2 regions of the Acinetobacter sp. CY81 genome follow, and region 1 is predicted to be linked to the other one. Evidence: predicted binding sites of a transcription regulator. Region 1 holds the regulator's gene; the other holds the start of a gene.
The links. The regulator PhoB, encoded in region 1, activates phosphate uptake and scavenging genes when phosphate is short. The targets are predictions, from matches to a motif close to TGTCATNAANCTGTCATAA.

Region 1 (9,473 bases):
CAGTATTACGCCGTTAATTGCCCTTGGTATGACCAGTATACTTGGGCTGTTTATTACCCCAGTCTTAATTGCAGGTCATTTTGGGTTTCCACGTTTGGGTATTATCGGACCTGCGATTGCGACCACAATTGGTTATTTAGCGGTACTGATTTTTCTCTATTTTTATTTAAAGAAAAAAGACCATCCCTTAAAAATTGATGGGGCGATGTGTAAATATATTAAATATGATCCAGAAATTAGCGCCAAAATTTTAAAATTAGGTGTCCCTACAGGCATTCAGATGGTCACGACTTCAGTGGCGGGTTTGGTCATCGTCGGTCTAGTCAATCGTTATGGTTCAGATGCCACCGCTGCCTATGGTGCTGTGAATCAGGTCTTGAATTACATTCAATTCCCTGCACTCTCCATTGCCATTGCTGCTTCAATTTTTGCAGCTCAGGCCATTGGTGCAGGTAAAGCAGACTCATTGGCAAAAGTTACGCGTATTTCACTGGGTATGAATATCGTGATTACTGGTAGCTTAGTGACTTTAGGTTATCTGTTCTCAAAGTATCTGATGGCATTGTTCATTACAGATCCTGCGGTAGTCGTATTGGGTCAACAACTGTTATTTATTGTGCTTTGGTCAATTTTATTCTTTGGCGCGAGTGCCATTTTTGCTTCAATCATGCGTGCCAGTGGAACTGTCACCATGCCGATGATCATCAATATTATCGCTATTTTGGCAATCGAGCTCCCTGCTGCTTATTTGTTTAGTTCATGGTGGGGCTTGCAAGGGATTTGGTATGGTTATGCTCTTGCTTTCGTTTGCTTATGCATTATGCAAGGACTGTATTACCAATTCGTCTGGAAAAAGAAAGCCGTTAAAGTCTTAATTTAGACTGTCTAGAAAGTTTCAATCAGAGAGTGAGTGTAAGGGGGCAATTTTATAATAGGTTGCCCCCTCTCACCTCGCATTGGTATTAAGAAAAAATTTAAGCTTTATAACTTATCCCATAATTTTCATAAGGTTTTATTTAAATCGTATTTTTCAGACCAAAACATTCTTGTTATAACCCTATTCAAAATGAATAAGTTCAATAGGATATAACAATGTCAAAGCGTCAAATCAAGCTGGGTGCTTTTATCCCAACCACCTCCCAACATGCTGCGGGTTGGCGCCATCCTGAATCAAGACCTCAAGATCATCTCAGTATTGACTACGCCATTGAACTGGCAAAGACAGCGGAAAGAGGTTTATTTGATGCTTATTTTCTTGCAGATGGTTTATCTGTAAATTGGAGTCACGGTGCTTCAAAAAATAAAAAAGGCATCGGATATAGTGACAAAATTGTCGGCTTTGAACCGATTACACTGTTTTCAGCTATTTCAGTCGTCACTAAAAATATTGGCTTTATTGCAACAGCGTCAACCACCTATGAAGACCCTTATATTCTGGCACGTAAATATGCTTCTTTAGATCATATTTCTAAAGGTCGTGCAGCATGGAATGTGGTAACCACTGTCTCAGCAGACACGGCACGTAATTTTGGATTTGAAGCTCATCCAGATCCTAAAGTTCGTTATGAACGTGCAGATGAATTTATTGAAGTGGTTCAGAAGCTTTGGGATTCTTGGGAAGATGATGCATTCCAATACAATAAAACTTCAGGTGTTTTTTATGATGCCGATAAAAATCATGAGCCTTTGCATCAAGGTCAATATTTTAAAGTTCAAGGGGCTTTGAATGTACCTCGTCCACCCCAAGGTTATCCTGTCATTGTACAAGCTGGGCAATCTGAAGATGGTCGTGAATTAGCAGCAAAATATGCTGAAGTCATTTTCACAGCACAACAAGATTTAGCAGATGCTCAAGCCTTTTATCGTGATGTAAAAAGTCGTTTAACAAAATATGGTCGTCATGCGGATGACATCAAAATTATGCCGGGTGTGTCCATTTTTGTTGCTCAAACTGAGCAAGAAGCACAAGAAAAATATGAATTACTCAATAGCTTGATTCACCCTGATGTCGGTCTAGGTTTATTGTCAGGCTTGGCAGGTGCGGTGGATTTGTCACAGTATGATCTCGATGCACCATTTCCTGAACTCAATGAAAAAGAGATTAATTTTTCAAGTCGTCAACAAATGATGATTGATATTGCACGTAAACATCAATTTTCTATTCGCCAACTCTATGAATATATTGCATCAGCACGGGGACATTGGACTTTGATTGGTACAGCAGAACACGTGGTAGATCAGTTACAGACATGGTTTGAAAATGAAGCAGCCGATGGATTTAATGTCTTACCTCCATCCACCCCTGCGGGCTTAGATGATTTTGTCGAACTCATCGTCCCTGAACTACAACGTCGCGGACTGTTTCGTACCGAATATGAAGGCACGACCTTACGTGAAAACTTAGGTTTAAAGCACCCTGAGAATCAATATGTTTTGAATAAACAGAATACGGCTCAAGTATCTTGATGTCATTTTCTCATTTAAATTAGAAGTAAAATCAAATGGCATATCTGCACAAAAAAACCCGCTTAATGCGGGTTTCTATGAATCATAACAATGGATTACTTTGGCTCTAAACGTTTACTCAATTTAGTCGCCAATGCCGTCACTTTTTGGTATCCCGTCGGCAAAATACGCTGCATCAAATCAATTGCCTTCGCATCGTTACCAATCAATAAACGACGTTTATTTTTCAATACTGCATCTAAAATTTGTTGAGATGCATCTTCAGCAGGCATACGCAGTAATTTATTAAATGCCTTTGCAGATTTCTCTGGATTCATGCCTAGAGATTTCAAGCTGTCATTCATACGTGCATCATTTGCGATATTGGTACGAATACCACCTGGGTGTACACATAAAGCGCTTACGCCACAGTTTTCGATATCCAATTCCTGACGTAAAGACTCCGTAAAACCACGAACTGCAAATTTAGATGAGTTATAAGCAGATTGCGTTGGCTGTGCTGTTAAACCAAACAGACTTGAAGTGTTAATGATATGTCCTTCACCTGATTTTTTAATGTATGGAAGAAACTCTTTCGTTCCATACACTACGCCCCAGTAGTTGATGCCCATGATCCACTCAAGATCTTCATAATTTGCACCTTCTACTGTTGAGCCTAAAGCCACACCTGCGTTATTAAAAATCATGTTTACCGAACCATGATTTTGCACCGTATCTGCTGCCCAAGCTCTAACTTCTTCAAGCTTCGCCACGTTCACTTTTTTCGAAGTGACTCTGACATTATAAGGTTTTACCAACTCAACGGTTTCTGCCAAACCTTTTTCATTCACATCACTAATTGATAAATGACATCCAGCCTTTGCCAATAACACTGCAAGCTGTTGTCCCATACCAGAACCCGCACCTGTAATCGCAGCCACTTTATTTTTAAAATTTTTCATTGTGTTTCCTTATCCATTTTTATGCACAACATCTTTATTTGTGTGCCGCTCACAAATCACTATAAATTTGACAATAAATATTGTCAATATCACTCAAGGTCATTTATATTGGTAAAAATGCGAATATTTAACACATAGGCTTAGTCGGTATTAGTTGCTAAGATATCCAAAACTACGACACGAACTAGATCATCATTTTTATGACCGAATATTTAGAAAAGCAAACTGCATTAGAATCAGTACCAGAAAAAAAAGTGGTGAAAGAACGTCAATTTAAAGGCATGTCCCTCACTGAGCGTAAACAAGCTCGTCGTGAAAAATTAATCGAGGCTGGTATTGAAGCTTATGGTACACATGGATTCTTTTCGGTTACTGTTAAAGATATTTGTAATGAAGCCAAACTGACTGAACGTTATTTTTACGAATCTTTTAAGAAAAGTGAGAACCTCTTTCAAACTATTTTCTTACAACTGATTGAAAAAATGCAGCAGACTCTAATGCAATCTGTCATGCAAGGTTCACCTGATCCGATACGAATGATTGATGCAGGGTTAAATGGTTTTTTTGCGATGCTTCAAGATGATCCTCGTACCGCGCGTATCATTTATATCGACGCTATGTTGGTTCAAGAACTGCATAATCACGCCACGATTCAAGAAACTATGGCGCGCTTTGATCGTATGATTCACGCATTTGTCACATTGATGATGCCGCATATCAGCTTAAACGAAAAAGAGATTTCACTTATCGCAACAGGGTTAAATGGCTATGTGACTCAAATTGCAGTGCGTTGGGTCATGAGTGGATTTAAGTCACCACGAGAAGATGTTGTGAAAGCATGCCGTGTCGTCTTCAATGCTTTAATTCATGAAATATCCAATCAAAAAGAGTAAAAATAGAGATTAAATATAATAAATTCATATAGATATTTTTAAGACACAGTATTTAAACGGAAATATTTATGACAAATTTATGATCAATTTAGATCGTACTTTTATATTTTTGTCACAAAACATTGCTAAATCGCCCTTGCTCACCCGTTTTGCAATGATACTGTCATAATTAATCTTTGTAATAAGCCTGTCATAAATATAAACGGTCATACCGTTCACCTAAGGATATTGCGTTGTGAAAGATGACTACATTTTAATCGTCGATGACGAACTTCCCATTCGTGAAATGATCCATACTTCTTTAGATATGGCAGGCTTCCAATGTTTAGAAGCCGAAGATGCCAAACAAGCGCATCAGATGATTGTGGATCAACGTCCTTCCTTGGTATTACTAGATTGGATGCTTCCTGGTGGTGTGAGCGGTGTGGACTTATGCCGTCGCTTAAAGCGCGATGAGTCGCTCTCTGAAATTCCAGTCATCATGCTAACTGCTCGTGGTGAAGAAGATCATAAAGTCCAAGGTCTTGATGCTGGTGCAGATGACTACATGACTAAGCCTTTTTCAACCCGTGAATTGGTTTCGCGTATTAAAGCGGTTTTACGTCGTGCTAATGCATTGAGCGGTGAAAAAACCATTGATGCAAATGGCTTAATTTTAGATCCTGTCAGCCAGCGTGTGAGCTTTAATCAAAATATTTTAGAAATGGGTCCAACGGAGTACCGCCTATTGGCATTCTTCATGACGCATCCTGAACGTGCCTATACACGTGCACAATTACTTGACCAAGTATGGGGTGGCAACGTATATATTGAAGACCGTACCATTGATGTTCACATTCGTCGCTTACGTAAGGTTTTAGAACCTTATGGCGCAGATCGTTATGTTCAAACTGTTCGTGGTACAGGTTATCGTTTTTCTACTCGAGCAGACGTCGCAATAGGCTAGTGTTCACTAGGTTAATCAAATTTTATGTACGAACCCTACCCCGTCCCCACTTTAGCGAAAGATCATCAGAAATTTCGCTACAGTAGTTTATGGACATTCGCTAAACAAGATCTTCGCTTGTTGGCATTTTTCATCGTTATTGGTGGATTTATTGGTTTAGGAATAGGATACTTCTGGATCTGTATAGGACTGGCTTTTGCTGCCTTTTTTGGTTTACAGCTTCGTTCCCTGATTTTAGTGAATGATTGGATCGCCAATCGTCCTTATGATGTGCCACCCAATTTAAATGGGATTTGGGGTGCATTACTATTCAATGTATATCGCGCTCAACGCCAAGAGCGAATCGTACAATCTGAAATGGTCGGTTTGATTGACCGTACACAATCTTCATTGGTTGCTTTGTCTGAAGCGATTATTTTGACCGATGACTCTCAACAAATCGAATGGTGGAATCCCGCAGCAGAATATCTTTTTGGGATTCAACCTACAGACCGAGGGCGTAATTTACTCTCGATTATTCGCCAACCCGATTTTGTTGAGTATTTTAATAATATCGATCATGCACCTGACGGCATCAAAGTTAAATTAGCGCATGATGACAATAAATACGCTCAAATTAAATTAACTCGTTTTGGGCAACAAAGTCGTTTATTGGTCGCACATGACATTACTCGGATGCGTAATCTTGAGCAAATGCGATCGGATTTCGTCGATAACATTTCGCATGAGTTACGTACACCGCTGACTGTGTTGAGTGGTTATATCGAAACATTTACCGATCAAGAAGACATCAATCCAAGATGGAAACGTGCCTTTGATCAGATGCAATCTCAAACAAAACGTATGAATGCCTTGGTCAATGATTTGTTATTGCTATCTCGTTTAGAAAATGAAAAACAGATTGCGAAAAACCAGATCATTGAAATGCCAAGTTTAATGAATCATCTCTTTGATGATGCGCAAGCCTATAACATTGATTATGGGCATACATTGAATTTGGATATTGATAGTCATTGTGACTTGATCGGTTCAGAGATGGAACTTGCAAGTGCCTTTAGCAACTTGATTACCAATGCGATTAAGTACACGCCTAAGGGTGGAACGATCACGATTGGTTGGCATGATGATGGTGAAAATGGCTATTTCTCAGTTCAAGATACAGGTATCGGGATTGATCCTAAACATTTACCTCGTTTAACTGAGCGTTTTTATCGAGTCGATAGTGCACGAAGTCGTCAAACTGGTGGTACAGGTTTAGGGCTGGCGATTGTGAAGCATGTTTTGATGCAACACGGCGCACATATTGAAGTTGACTCTAAAGAGAATCAAGGTTCAACGTTCATAGCTGTGTTCCCCAAAGAACGTTTATATCGTATGCACTGAGTCATCTAAAGTCTGTCACAACTCTAAAATGATTTACCTTCAATATCATCATAAATAAAAAGCGCCTCTAGGCGCTTTTTATTTATGATTCTTGACTTGGTTTTTCCCATCATGGAAAAACTAGACTAAAAATCGAATGTTAAATGGTTTGACCTAAAGCCTCACCCATCACAACTACCGAATTCGCTTTAAATGCTTCGTCCCACTTTATTTTATCTTGTTCAAATAAAATCACAGCAGTCGAGCCTAAATAGAAACGACCTAACTCATCACCCTTTTCAAGCTTCATTTCATGATGATTCAGTTCTAAACGACCCGTAGGTTTTACTTTACCTGTCGCAACAGTTTCAATACCAGCAACGATCATCGCACCCACGAGAACCACAGCCATACGACCAAGTTCTGTATCAAATAAACACACCATACGCTCATTACGTGCGAATAAACCTGGAATATTTTCCGCGGTAGTTTGATTCACAGAGAACAATTCACCTGGAATATACAAGGTTTCCGTCAATGTGCCTGCAAATGGCATATGCACACGGTGATAGTCTTTCGGTGATAAATATACTGTAGCAAACTCACCATCTTTAAATGGTGCAGCCAACTGAGGATCACCAATCAATTTATCCACTGAAAATGACTGACCCTTGGCTTGGAAAATATCACCTTCGTTAATTTTACCTAACTGTGAAATTGCACCATCGGCAGGGGACACAATACTATTTGTATTGCTGTCTACGGCACGTACGCCTTCTTTTAAAGATCGAGTAAAGAACTCATTAAATGATTTGAATTTCAGCGCATTACTTTGCTCAGCAATCGACATATCAATGCCATATTGCTTTTTAAATGCTTGAATCACAATATTTTTTAAAATCGGATTTTCACTGGCTGCAACCTTACCCACCACACGGCTCAGTTTTTGTTGCGGAACAATACTTTGCGCTTTAATGAATATTTTTTTCTTTAAATTTGTCAGACTCACTAAGGTGATTCTCCAGTAATGATTGGACTGTCGAGGCGGTTGCCCCATTCGCTCCACGCACCATCATAAGCTTGGATATCCCAACCGAGTAGTCGACCAATAATATATGCTAAGCCTGAACGATGATGCGATTGACAATACACCACCACAGGTTGGTCGAATTTAAAGCCCAATTGTTCTAAACGTTGTTGAGTGCGTTCTAGGGGATGCAATTTTAAATGATTTTGACGGTTTAGGGCAGTACTCCATTCAAAATGTCGTGCAGAAGGAATATGCCCTCCTCTGCGTGCCGCCAAGCGTTGTCCTGTATACTCTTCAGCCGTTCTACAGTCCCAGACTTGCACATTATCCTGACTAACTTTACTCAACAGTTCATCATATTCTATTCGAGGTTGTTCAATATTTTGGATTTCGACAGGAAATAATGACGATACTTTTTCAAATTTTTCTTCATCTACTGAAGTGGGTAGATTTACACCTAACCATGCATGAATTCCGCCATTCAATAAACTAGCGTTGTAAAAACCAAGACAATGTAGATTCCAAATTAACCGACCTGCCCATGCTCCGCCTTCATCATCATAAGCTACAACATGGTGATCAGGAGAAATATTCAAATATTCAACCAAAGCTTTCAATCCCGCTTCATCAGGCAATAAACCTGACGCTAATTCTTCCTGTCGAACCAATTGCTTAGGTAAAACATGAAGCGCATGTGGAATATGTAATTGTTCATAGACTGAAGCACGCGTTAAATCGACGATACGTAACTTTTCATGCCCTAAATGTGGAACCAATTCTTCTGCTTCAATGAGCAAACCTAAGTTAAACGGAGATTTTGACTGGGAATTAGACATAATTATTGAATTATTTTGCACTGATTAGAATCGATCTTAGCACAAGATTTTTTCACTATTATTCTGATTTTTTGCATGCTTTTAGCAAAAAATCAGATATAGCATAGAGATCGTATGGATGTTATGTAGCAGGTTCTTGAATTTCAAACACCTGACGTAAATATGCCAAGAAGGTGTCATTGTCCGTCATGGTTTTTCCTGGACTGTCTGATAGTTTCGCCACCGACTGACCATTACATTCTACCAATTTCAGTACAATATTGAGCGCTGTTTGCCCCATATCATTGGTCAAATTCGTACCAATACCAAAGCTGACTTGGAAGCGATCTTTGAAGTAATTATGGAGTGACCATGCTTTTTCTAAATTCAAACCATCACTAAACGTTAACATTTTAGTTTTAGAGTCAATTTTTAATTTTTTATAATGTGCATAGGCTTTATCACCCCATTCATACGGGTCACCACTGTCATGACGTAAACCATCAAATAGTTTGGCGAAGTACAAATCGAAGTCACGTAAGAAAGCATCCATTCCAACGACATCTGTCAAAGCAATGCCTAGATCTCCACGGTATTCTTGCACCCAAGTCTCAAGCGCAGACTTTTGGAAATCACGTAAACGGACGTCTAATGCTTGGAAGGCTTGCAGAAATTCATGCGCCATTGTACCAATTGGGGTAATACCGAGGTCTTTGGCTAACAATACATTACTCGTACCACGGAAAATATGCGGTGCTGCTTTGTGAAACTCTTCAACTACATGCTTTTGCCATTCAAAGCTATAACGACGACGTGTGCCAAAGTCGGACACTAGAAATGGCGGATCATTCGGTTTCTGTTCAGCTTGATACTGTTTCAATAACTCAACTTTTGCCAGTAGACGACGTTCGCCTTCTGCCATCACTTCATCACTACCGATACGGCGGAAATACAGCTCATTCACAATTGCAAGGACAAAGATTTCAAACATCATGGCTTGAACCATCGGTCCTTCAATTC
Region 2 (9,473 bases), on a different contig from region 1:
CTTGTGGTAAGAACATTTTGCCCGAGCCAAACAAATCGCCCACCACGTTCATGCCATCCATCAAAGGCCCTTCGATTACATCAAGTGGACGTTTGGCTTTTAAGCGAGCTTCTTCGGTATCTTCATCAATAAATGCTGTGATGCCTTTTACAAGCGCATGTTCAAGGCGCTTTTCGACAGGCAGTTTACGCCATTCTAAATCTTCAACATTCTTTTGTGCAGCGCCTTGACCACGGTATTGCTCAGCCACATCAAGCAATTTTTCTGTTGCTTCTTGGCCGCTTTCGCCTTGGTTTTGGTTCAGAACCACATCTTCAACCGCAGCTTTTAATTCTTTATCGATGTCATCGTAAATCGCCATTTGACCAGCGTTTACAATCCCCATGGTCATGCCTTGTTTGATGGCATGGTACAAGAACACCGAGTGAATCGCTTCACGTACAGGCTCGTTACCACGGAAAGAGAACGATACGTTAGACACACCGCCTGAAATCATCGCATGTGGTAAATTCTGTTTAATCCAACCTGTTGCTTCAATAAAATCAACAGCATAGTTATTGTGTTCTTCAATCCCTGTTGCGACTGCAAACACGTTCGGGTCAAAGATAATATCTTCAGCAGGGAAGCCAACATCATTGACTAAAACATCATAAGAACGCTTACAGATTTCTTTTTTACGTGCAGCAGTATCCGCCTGACCATTTTCATCAAATGCCATCACGATCACAGCAGCACCATATTGACGGCATAAACGTGCTTTTTCGACAAACTCGTCATAACCTTCTTTTAAGGAAATCGAGTTAACAATCGCTTTACCTTGTACGCATTTCAATCCTGCTTCAATGATTTCCCATTTCGATGAGTCAATCATGATCGGCACACGTGAAATATCAGGCTCAGATGCAATCAGATTTAAGAAATGCACCATCGCACCTTGCGAATCGAGCATCCCTTCATCCATGTTGATGTCGATCACCTGTGCGCCTGCAACTACTTGCTGTAATGCCACATCAAGTGCTTCGGCAAAGTTTTCTTCACGGATTAAACGAAGGAACTTTTTAGAACCTGTCACGTTGGTACGTTCACCCACGTTCACAAATAACGAATCTTGAGTGATGTTAAATGGCTCTAAACCACTTAAACGACATGCAGGTTTGGTTTCAGGAACTTGACGAGGTGAAATGCCTGCAACAGCATTGGCAATGGCACGAATATGGTCTGGTGTTGTACCACAACAACCACCCGTGATGTTAATCAGACCGCTTTCAGCAAATTCTTGGATAAATGCAGCCGTTTCAGCAGGTGTTTCATCATAACCACCAAAGGCATTTGGCAAGCCTGCATTTGGGTGTGCTGAAACAAAAGTATCTGCAATATCAGATACGGTTTTGACGTGTGGACGCATCGCATCTGCACCTAAGGCACAGTTAAAACCAATCGAGATTGGATCTGCGTGACGCACCGAGTTCCAGAATGCTTCTGCGGTTTGACCTGTTAATGTACGACCTGAAGCATCAGTGATCGTACCTGAGATCATGATCGGTAATTCATAACCTTGTTCTTTAAACACTTCTTTCACTGCAAAAATTGCAGCTTTGGCATTTAAAGTATCAAATACAGTTTCGATGAGGATGATGTCTGCACCACCTTCAATCAAAGCTTTCGTCGCTTCGATATAATCGATTTTTAAGGCATCAAAAGTGATGTTACGAAATGCGGGGTCGTTTACTTTCGGTGAAATTGAGCAAGTACGTGATGTCGGCCCAAGTACACCTGCTACAAAACGTGGTTTTTCAGGTGTTGAATATTTTTTACATGCTTCTTTGGCAATACGTGCAGCTTCACGGTTAATCTCTGGAACCAAATCTTCCATGTGATAATCTGACATCGAAATGCGTGTGCCGTTAAAGCTGTTGGTTTCAATAATGTCAGCACCAGCTTCTAGGTAAGCTTCGTGGATGCCTTGAATAATATGTGGTTGCGTTAATACCAAAAGGTCATTGTTGCCTTTTAGGTCAGATGCCCAGTCTGCAAAACGCTCACCACGGTAATCGGCTTCTTCTAATTTATGGCGTTGGATCATGGTACCCATAGCGCCGTCTATAATCAGAATGCGTTGGGATAGAAGCTCTTTTAAGGTGGCGAGGGTAGACATCAATGACGCTCACTATGTTGGACTTAATTAGGTGCAACATTTTAGCAGATCTAAAGTACATTTTTTGATAATTCAGTACGCATCGGCATCTAAAGCCATGAAAGTGTGTGAAAATCACTCGCTTTGTATAAAAATGATAAATTTAATTTAAATTTTTGTTTTTGTTCATATCTTTGTCATATTTGCATTGCAGAATAATGCTCTGATTAGAAATCGAAAATTTGATGAAAAATATTACATATTTATTTCATCTTATTTGGTCAGCATTTGTCTCTGGTTTTTGAAGGGTGATATTGTTTAAGATATTGAAATTAATATATTTATTTGATTTAAAATTTTCAAAAATATTATTTTTACAACAATAAAGTGTCATTTAGATGCTTTATATGACACCTGTTTGTCATATAATTGTAATAATTAAATTGAACAATAAGGGGATATTCTTATCCTCTTTACTTGCTTGCATGAATTCTAATCAATCTCCAGTTTCAGATTCAGCACAACAATCGGCGCAAGTTTCGTCGACCAATGTTCACGTGCCGACACCGAAGTTTTTTATGCCGGTGTTCTTAACACTGATTATTTCCACTCTTATTTATATTGGCTTCCAATTGGTGGCTGATTTATCTCATGTACCTGCATTAAGCCTTTACTCAGTGATTTTGCTTGCAACAGCATTGTTCATTGCATTGGGTTTTGAGTTTGTGAATGGTTTCCATGACACAGCCAATGCGGTTGCAACCGTAATTTATACCAATGCTTTGTCAGCGCCTGTTGCGGTGATGTGGTGTGGTTTCTGTAACTTCCTTGGCGTAATGGTTGCCAGTGGTGCAGTTGCTTACGGTATTATTGCTTTACTTCCTGTAGAACTGATCATGAATGTCGGTTCTGGAGCAGGTTTCGCAATGGTTTTTGCCATGCTGATCGCGGCAATTACTTGGAACTTAGGAACGTGGTACTTTGGTATTCCTGCGTCTAGCTCGCATACATTGATCGGTTCGATTTTGGGTGTAGGTATCATGAACTACATTCTAAACGCGAGCAGTGGTGCATCAGGCGTAGATATGGAACAAGTAATGAAAGTGGGTAAAGCGCTTTTATTCTCACCATTAATCGGTTTTGCATTTGCAGCTGTGTTGTTCTTATTGGTTAAAAAAATCTTCAAAAAACAAGTGGAATTATTCCAACCACCTGAAGGTAATAAGCCACCACCACCGCTAATTCGTGCACTTTTGATCTTTACATGTACTGGCGTAAGCTTTGCACATGGTTCAAACGATGGTCAAAAAGGCATGGGCTTGATCATGCTTATCCTGATCGGTTGTGTACCATTGGCTTATTCTTTGAACAAGAATTTAGATCAACAACACATTCAATCGTTCAGTGAATTATCTTCACAAACTGCTCAAGTGATTTATGCAAATCATGCAGATGTGCCAGATACTGAAGCGCGTGACGTGTTAACGACGTACATCCAAACTAAAGAATTAACACCAGCGGTTGTACCTGCGTTGGCAAGTATGACTGATCACTTAGGTGAGCGTGTAGGTCAATATGGTTCTTTGAAAGATGTTCCTGAAGCTGAAGTTTCTTCTTTGCGTAACGACATGTACTTAAGTGCAACAGCATTTAAGCGTCTTGATAAAGCTGAAGCTTTACCAGCAATGAACGAAACTCAAGCGAAAGCAGTTGATGATTACCGTGACAACATGGATTCATTCCTACAATACATTCCAACTTGGGTGAAAGTAGCTGTAGCACTTGCACTCGGTCTTGGAACAATGGTGGGTTGGAAACGTATTGTTGTGACTGTAGGTGAGCGTATTGGTAAGCAACATATGACTTATGGTCAAGGTATGTCTGCTGAGCTTGTTGCGATGTCTACAATTGCTGCTGCTGATGGTTTTGGTATGCCAGTATCAACTACACACGTACTTAACTCTGCGGTAGCGGGTACGATGGTTGCCAATAAATCAGGTTTGAACTTCCAGATGGTTCGTACCATTCTTTCAGCTTGGATCTTTACTTTGCCTGCAACGATCTGTTTATCAGGTGCATTGTTCTGGTTATTCTTAAAAGTATTCTAAGTTTGATAGATCAAAAAAAGCTGCCTCAGGGCAGCTTTTTTATTGGGTGTTTTTTATTTTCAAGAGCCTTATTTTTCAATCCAAAAGTTCGGTTAAAAACTGTAAGGCTTTGAAAATATTCTTAAGTCAAAATCTAACTGACTCTTCATTTCTTCAATCTTTTCATTAAGCTTTTAGGGAGTTTCTCTTCTGCAAAACCATACAATGCAGCGAACGGTAATGCCGTACGTGCTAAATAGGCAACACGCCATAAACCACCATGATTAGCACCTTCCATCATCAGTTCCAGTGGGTGTTGCATTGGGTTCTCTGGGTTTGCAATTGACTTTGGATTACGTAAATCATGTACCCAAAGTGCAGCCATAATGGCATTGGTTGTAGATGGTTCAAAAGCTTCAACGTCAAAAATACCTGCACCATTAAATGCCGCTTTGAGTAAAGGGTTTTTAGTCACTGAATGGGTAGTGGTCGATGGTGCAATATTGATACTGACACGTTGACCTTGATGACGAGCTAGGGTTGCACGCCACTGTTGAATACGTTTTGCTAGTGCGTAGTTAGGTCCTTGTTCGACGACTAAACAATCTGCGATACCGTAAGTATTACCTTGATCAGAAGGGGCTAGATCATGAGAGTTCTTTTTAAAGAAGTGTTTTAAAGTCAACATTTCAATCCCTTTACTCATGAGTTTTTCAGACTGTGAGCGGGATTTAAATTTAGTTGCTGATGCATTGATTACTTCAGCCGGAACGGCATACACATCTGTTGGCGTGCACATATACATCAAGCTCGTATCAGTTTTTTTCTCACTAATATATTGCATGATGCTATCCATTGCCATCGAGACACGGACATGTTTCTCACCATCGAGGTAGGCAATGGCAGCTAAATCTAAAGCCTGATTCTTTTTACTTAGCCATTGTGCAATTTCAGGTGTCTGAGTCAGTAAATTTGCACCCAGTTTTTCTTTTAATGTTTCAATTGAGGTATTTTGATCCAGTTGCTCTGAACATGGAGCAATCAGCGTTGCATTACCTTTTTTGATGGTGGTGAGTATTTTGTCCCAAACACGTGGGTTAGGCAGGTCGAGTGCAATAATATTGGCTTTCCATTGAGATAACCAAGTTAGAGGGCCTGCTTCGGAAGCAGCACCAAACAGCACCATGGTACGATCAGACAGGTCAAACCATTCAGGATGTGCATGCACCGTTCTTAGTGCTTCAGCATGACTACTTTCAATAATGCCAGCATCTTCCCATGTTTGAATTTGATCTAACAGCGCTTGTCCTCTTAGATTTTGTCCATGATAGGGCACATACCATTCAGGCTTTGCTTCACTTTCACCTTGTAATTTAACTGAATAGAGTGGTTGAGCTTCTAAACTCATCATTTCTGCTAAGTTACATTTTTGACCATCACGATAAAACTCAAAACTATGATGTGCTTTGTTTAAGCCTGCTTGAGCAATCTCAATAGGATTTTCTTGATTTCGAATGCCATTTTCAACCAAGGCTTTAAAGTAAATTGGATATTTCTTACGCCAGTTTTTTTCAGATAAAACTTGCTGAGAAGTTTTATGGTCAACAGTAGACAGCGCTTCAGAAAGAATAGCTTGTCCTGTTTTGGATGTACTTGGTTTATTATTGGTAGAATTGATCGGGAATTGAATCCCTTCTAGTGCTTGAGACATGCAAAAACTCTCGTGATATTTCATCATTCATATACAGATGTAAACATTATCTATGCCAAATTAGAATTTCAGGTGGCATTAACTACCAAAATTGTGTGGATTGTATATTGAGGAAAAGAAAGTTTTATTCAGTGTTTTACTACTTCAGTTTATGATTCAGAAAAGAATAAAGAAGTATATAAAACCGAGCAAAAGTTGATCAAATGGCAGAATATAGAAAGGGACGAAGAACGTCCCTTTGATGTTTAAACTAAATAAAATGACTTAATAAAAACTGTCCAAAATTTATTAAAATGGAAGCTGAGTCAGCTTACTTAAAAAATGTGGAATCAATCGTGGTTCAATAATAATCGTCATAATCACACCGTAGGCAGCACCCCACAAATGCGCACTATGGTTCACATTTGAATTGCCTTTTTTCCCAGACCAAATGCTATAAGCAATATAGAGTACTGCAAAAATAATGGCTGGAACGGGAATGAAGAAGACGAAAATCAATTTCCAAGGTTCAAACAAGATATAAGCAAAAAGCACAGCAGATACAGCACCCGAAGCGCCTAGACTTGCCCAACGATGATCATTTTTATGTTTTAAATAACTCGGGATAATTGCAACGATTAAACCACCCAAGTAAAACAGGACAAAACCTAAGTCGTAAAAATACTGACGATAAAAGCTTTCAATCACGCTACCAAAAAAGAACAAGGTGATCATGTTAAATAATAAATGCGTACCGTCCGCATGAATAAAGCCATGGGTAATAAATCGATCATATTGGCCTTTCTGCATCGCAGGCGGCCAAAAAATCAAACGATTCATTACATTTTGGTTTGAAAATGCGATTAAGGAGATGATCACCGTAATGATGACGATGCTAACTGTATGATTAAAAGGTAAATCAAGCATAAATAAACTTTTCTATTTTTAACTATTTACTGATCATAATGCTATTTCATTTATCAATATATTGTAATTTGATAATAATTCCGACAAATTTAGTTGATTTTAGAATATTACCCCCGATCTTAAGTTAAAATAGAAGCTTCAGCATGAGGAAATATTGTTATGTCGACTGAGAACACCAGCACTGCAGTTGCTGAAGAAATTCCAAATTTATTAATTACACCAACTGCACAAGAGTATTTATTTGATTTGCTCAATAAGCAAAATACTCCGGGCATCGCTGTGCGTGTTTTTGTGGAAAATGCGGGTACACCACGCGCAGAGTGTTGCATGGCTTATAGCGCACCTGATGAAGTTGTACCAACAGATTACAAGCAAGATTATCCAGAATTTGCTGCATATATCGATACGCCATCTATCCCTTATTTGTTAGATGCTGTAATTGATTACAATAAAGACCGTTTTGGTGGTCAGTTAACTTTCCGTGCTCCGAACTCTAAAGTGCCACGTGTAGGTCCTGATGCATCAATTGAAGAGCGTATTACTTACATTCTTCAGTCAGAGATCAATCCAGGTTTGGCAGGGCACGGTGGTAACTGTGCATTGGTTGAAGTGGTTGAAGATGCAGAACACGGTTTAACAGCTGTACTTAAGTTCGGTGGTGGTTGCCAAGGTTGTTCAGCGATTGACGTAACTTTAAAGCAAGGTGTTGAAACGACGTTGCAACAGCATATTCCTGAATTAAAGCGTGTTGTCGATCAAACAGATCATACACAAGCTGAAGGTGCGTACTTCAAATAAGTCTAAATTGAATATTTTCAAATGATTAAAAATAGCTTCCAAAGGGAAGCTATTTTTTTGGGAGTAAATTTTATTTTATAAATAGTAATGAGAATAATTATTAAAAGCAATTGCAATATAATTCGTGTTTGTTACAATGCGCTACGAAAAATTCTAATTCTCTCCTTAAAGTTTTCGGAAATACGTATGAACAAGAAATGGATTCAATCGTCTTTATCATTTGCAGTCATGTCTTTAATGGTGATAAATGCGCAGGCAGAAGAACAAATACTGGCTGAAAAAGAGAACTTGAAATTAAAAACGATTGTTGTCACTTCAGCAGGTGGTTACGAACAGAATATTGCGGATGCAGCTGCAACGATTTCGGTGATTTCAAAGGAAGAGTTAGAAAAAAAATCGTATAGCGATGTTACAGATGCTTTGAAAAATGTACCCGGTGTATTTGTGCAAGGTGGTGGGACAAACCAAACCATTTCGATTCGCGGTATGGGATCAGCGTACACACTCTTTCTCATCGATGGTAAGCCGATGAATGATGGGAGCTTATTGACAACAAATGGTGGTGTTCAAGGTGCATCGGTTAATTTCTTACCACCGATTGAAGCAATTGAACGAATTGAAGTGATTAGAGGTCCATCTTCATCGCTCTATGGTTCAGATGCGATGGGCGGTGTAATTAACATCATTACTAAAAAGCATCAGGATGAATTAACAGGAAGTATTCGTACTGAATACATCAAAGCAGGAAAATCGAATAAGGTAAACAATGACGCTACGAATACAAGTTTGTATGTTAATGCACCATTGATTAAAGATTTACTCTCATTTCAAGCTTCAGCAGGTTTACAAACGATTGACGAAAGTCATTATCAAACAACAACGACTGAAACTGGTGAAAGTGATCCTGAATTTAATAAAAAGAATTTCACAGGTAAATTTGTTCTTACGCCAAATAAAAATAATACGATTATTGCAGAGTATACCAATACTCAACAGGAGCGTATTCATAACCCAGGCATTAGTTTGACTAAAGCGCAAAATAGAACGTATTCGGAATTAGAAAAAAATAATTTCACGCTGAGCCACGAGGCAAAATACGATAAATTTGTTGCCAACTCTTATGTGCAATTAGATAAGGATCGCAATAATTCGATTACTGGTCGTAGTGTAAATGGGGTGACGAATCCAGGCGGTATTGATTTTGAGACCCTCACAGTAAATTCACAAGGTACATATTTTGCTGGTGACCATGTTGTTACGGTTGGGGCAAACTATGAAAAAGAAGAACTTGCGGATGGTACGACCAACCAAAAAGCGGATATGGCGGGCAAAGTTACGACCATGGACCGTTATCAGTGGTCACTTTTCGCTGAGGATACTTGGAGTGTGACTGATAAACTCGCACTGACATTTAGTGGTCGTTATGATGAAAATGAATACTTCGGCGACAACTTCAGTCCTAAAGCCTATGCTGTTTATAACGCTACAGAAAATTTAATTTTAAAAGGTGGTGTGATTTCGGGCTACAAAGCACCAAGCTTACGTAATTCATCACCGCAATATATGTTGAATTCGATGGGTGGAGCAATTATGCCTAACCCGAACTTAAAACCAGAGACGACACTTACTTATGAAACTGGGTTTGCATTTACTTTTGCAGATGTAGACATGAGTTTAATGGTTTACCAAACTGATTTTAAAGATAAAATCACACGCTCTTCTCGTGTAGAAGGCAGTCGTGCTCCAACAGCTGCTGAAGGTGGTAAAGATAACTATACTCAAGCTGAGTTAGATGATTACTTTGCGAATAGTGCTTTCTATCAGGCTAATCCTGACC

Region 2: the regulator PhoB is predicted to act here: its motif matches at 2,554-2,572, upstream of AC5YDM_RS08725 (inorganic phosphate transporter).

What each region holds. Positions count from the first base shown of each region.
Region 1 covers NZ_JCAKNC010000004.1:76,806-86,278, reverse strand. The annotation lists gene AC5YDM_RS06605 (MATE family efflux transporter) at 1-880, shown strand, start outside; gene AC5YDM_RS06600 (LLM class flavin-dependent oxidoreductase) at 1,093-2,466, shown strand; gene AC5YDM_RS06595 (SDR family NAD(P)-dependent oxidoreductase) at 2,562-3,407, opposite strand; gene AC5YDM_RS06590 (TetR/AcrR family transcriptional regulator) at 3,608-4,300, shown strand; gene phoB (phosphate regulon transcriptional regulator PhoB) at 4,536-5,246, shown strand; gene phoR (phosphate regulon sensor histidine kinase PhoR) at 5,271-6,629, shown strand; gene asd (archaetidylserine decarboxylase) at 6,769-7,617, opposite strand; gene AC5YDM_RS06570 (sulfurtransferase) at 7,617-8,474, opposite strand; gene pncB (nicotinate phosphoribosyltransferase) at 8,596-9,473, opposite strand, start outside.
Region 2 covers NZ_JCAKNC010000006.1:25,080-34,552, forward strand. The annotation lists gene metH (methionine synthase) at 1-2,155, opposite strand, end outside; gene AC5YDM_RS08725 (inorganic phosphate transporter) at 2,620-4,242, shown strand; gene AC5YDM_RS08730 (hypothetical protein) at 4,388-5,932, opposite strand; gene AC5YDM_RS08735 (rhomboid family intramembrane serine protease) at 6,221-6,838, opposite strand; gene nfuA (Fe-S biogenesis protein NfuA) at 6,998-7,636, shown strand; gene AC5YDM_RS08745 (TonB-dependent receptor domain-containing protein) at 7,823-9,473, shown strand, end outside.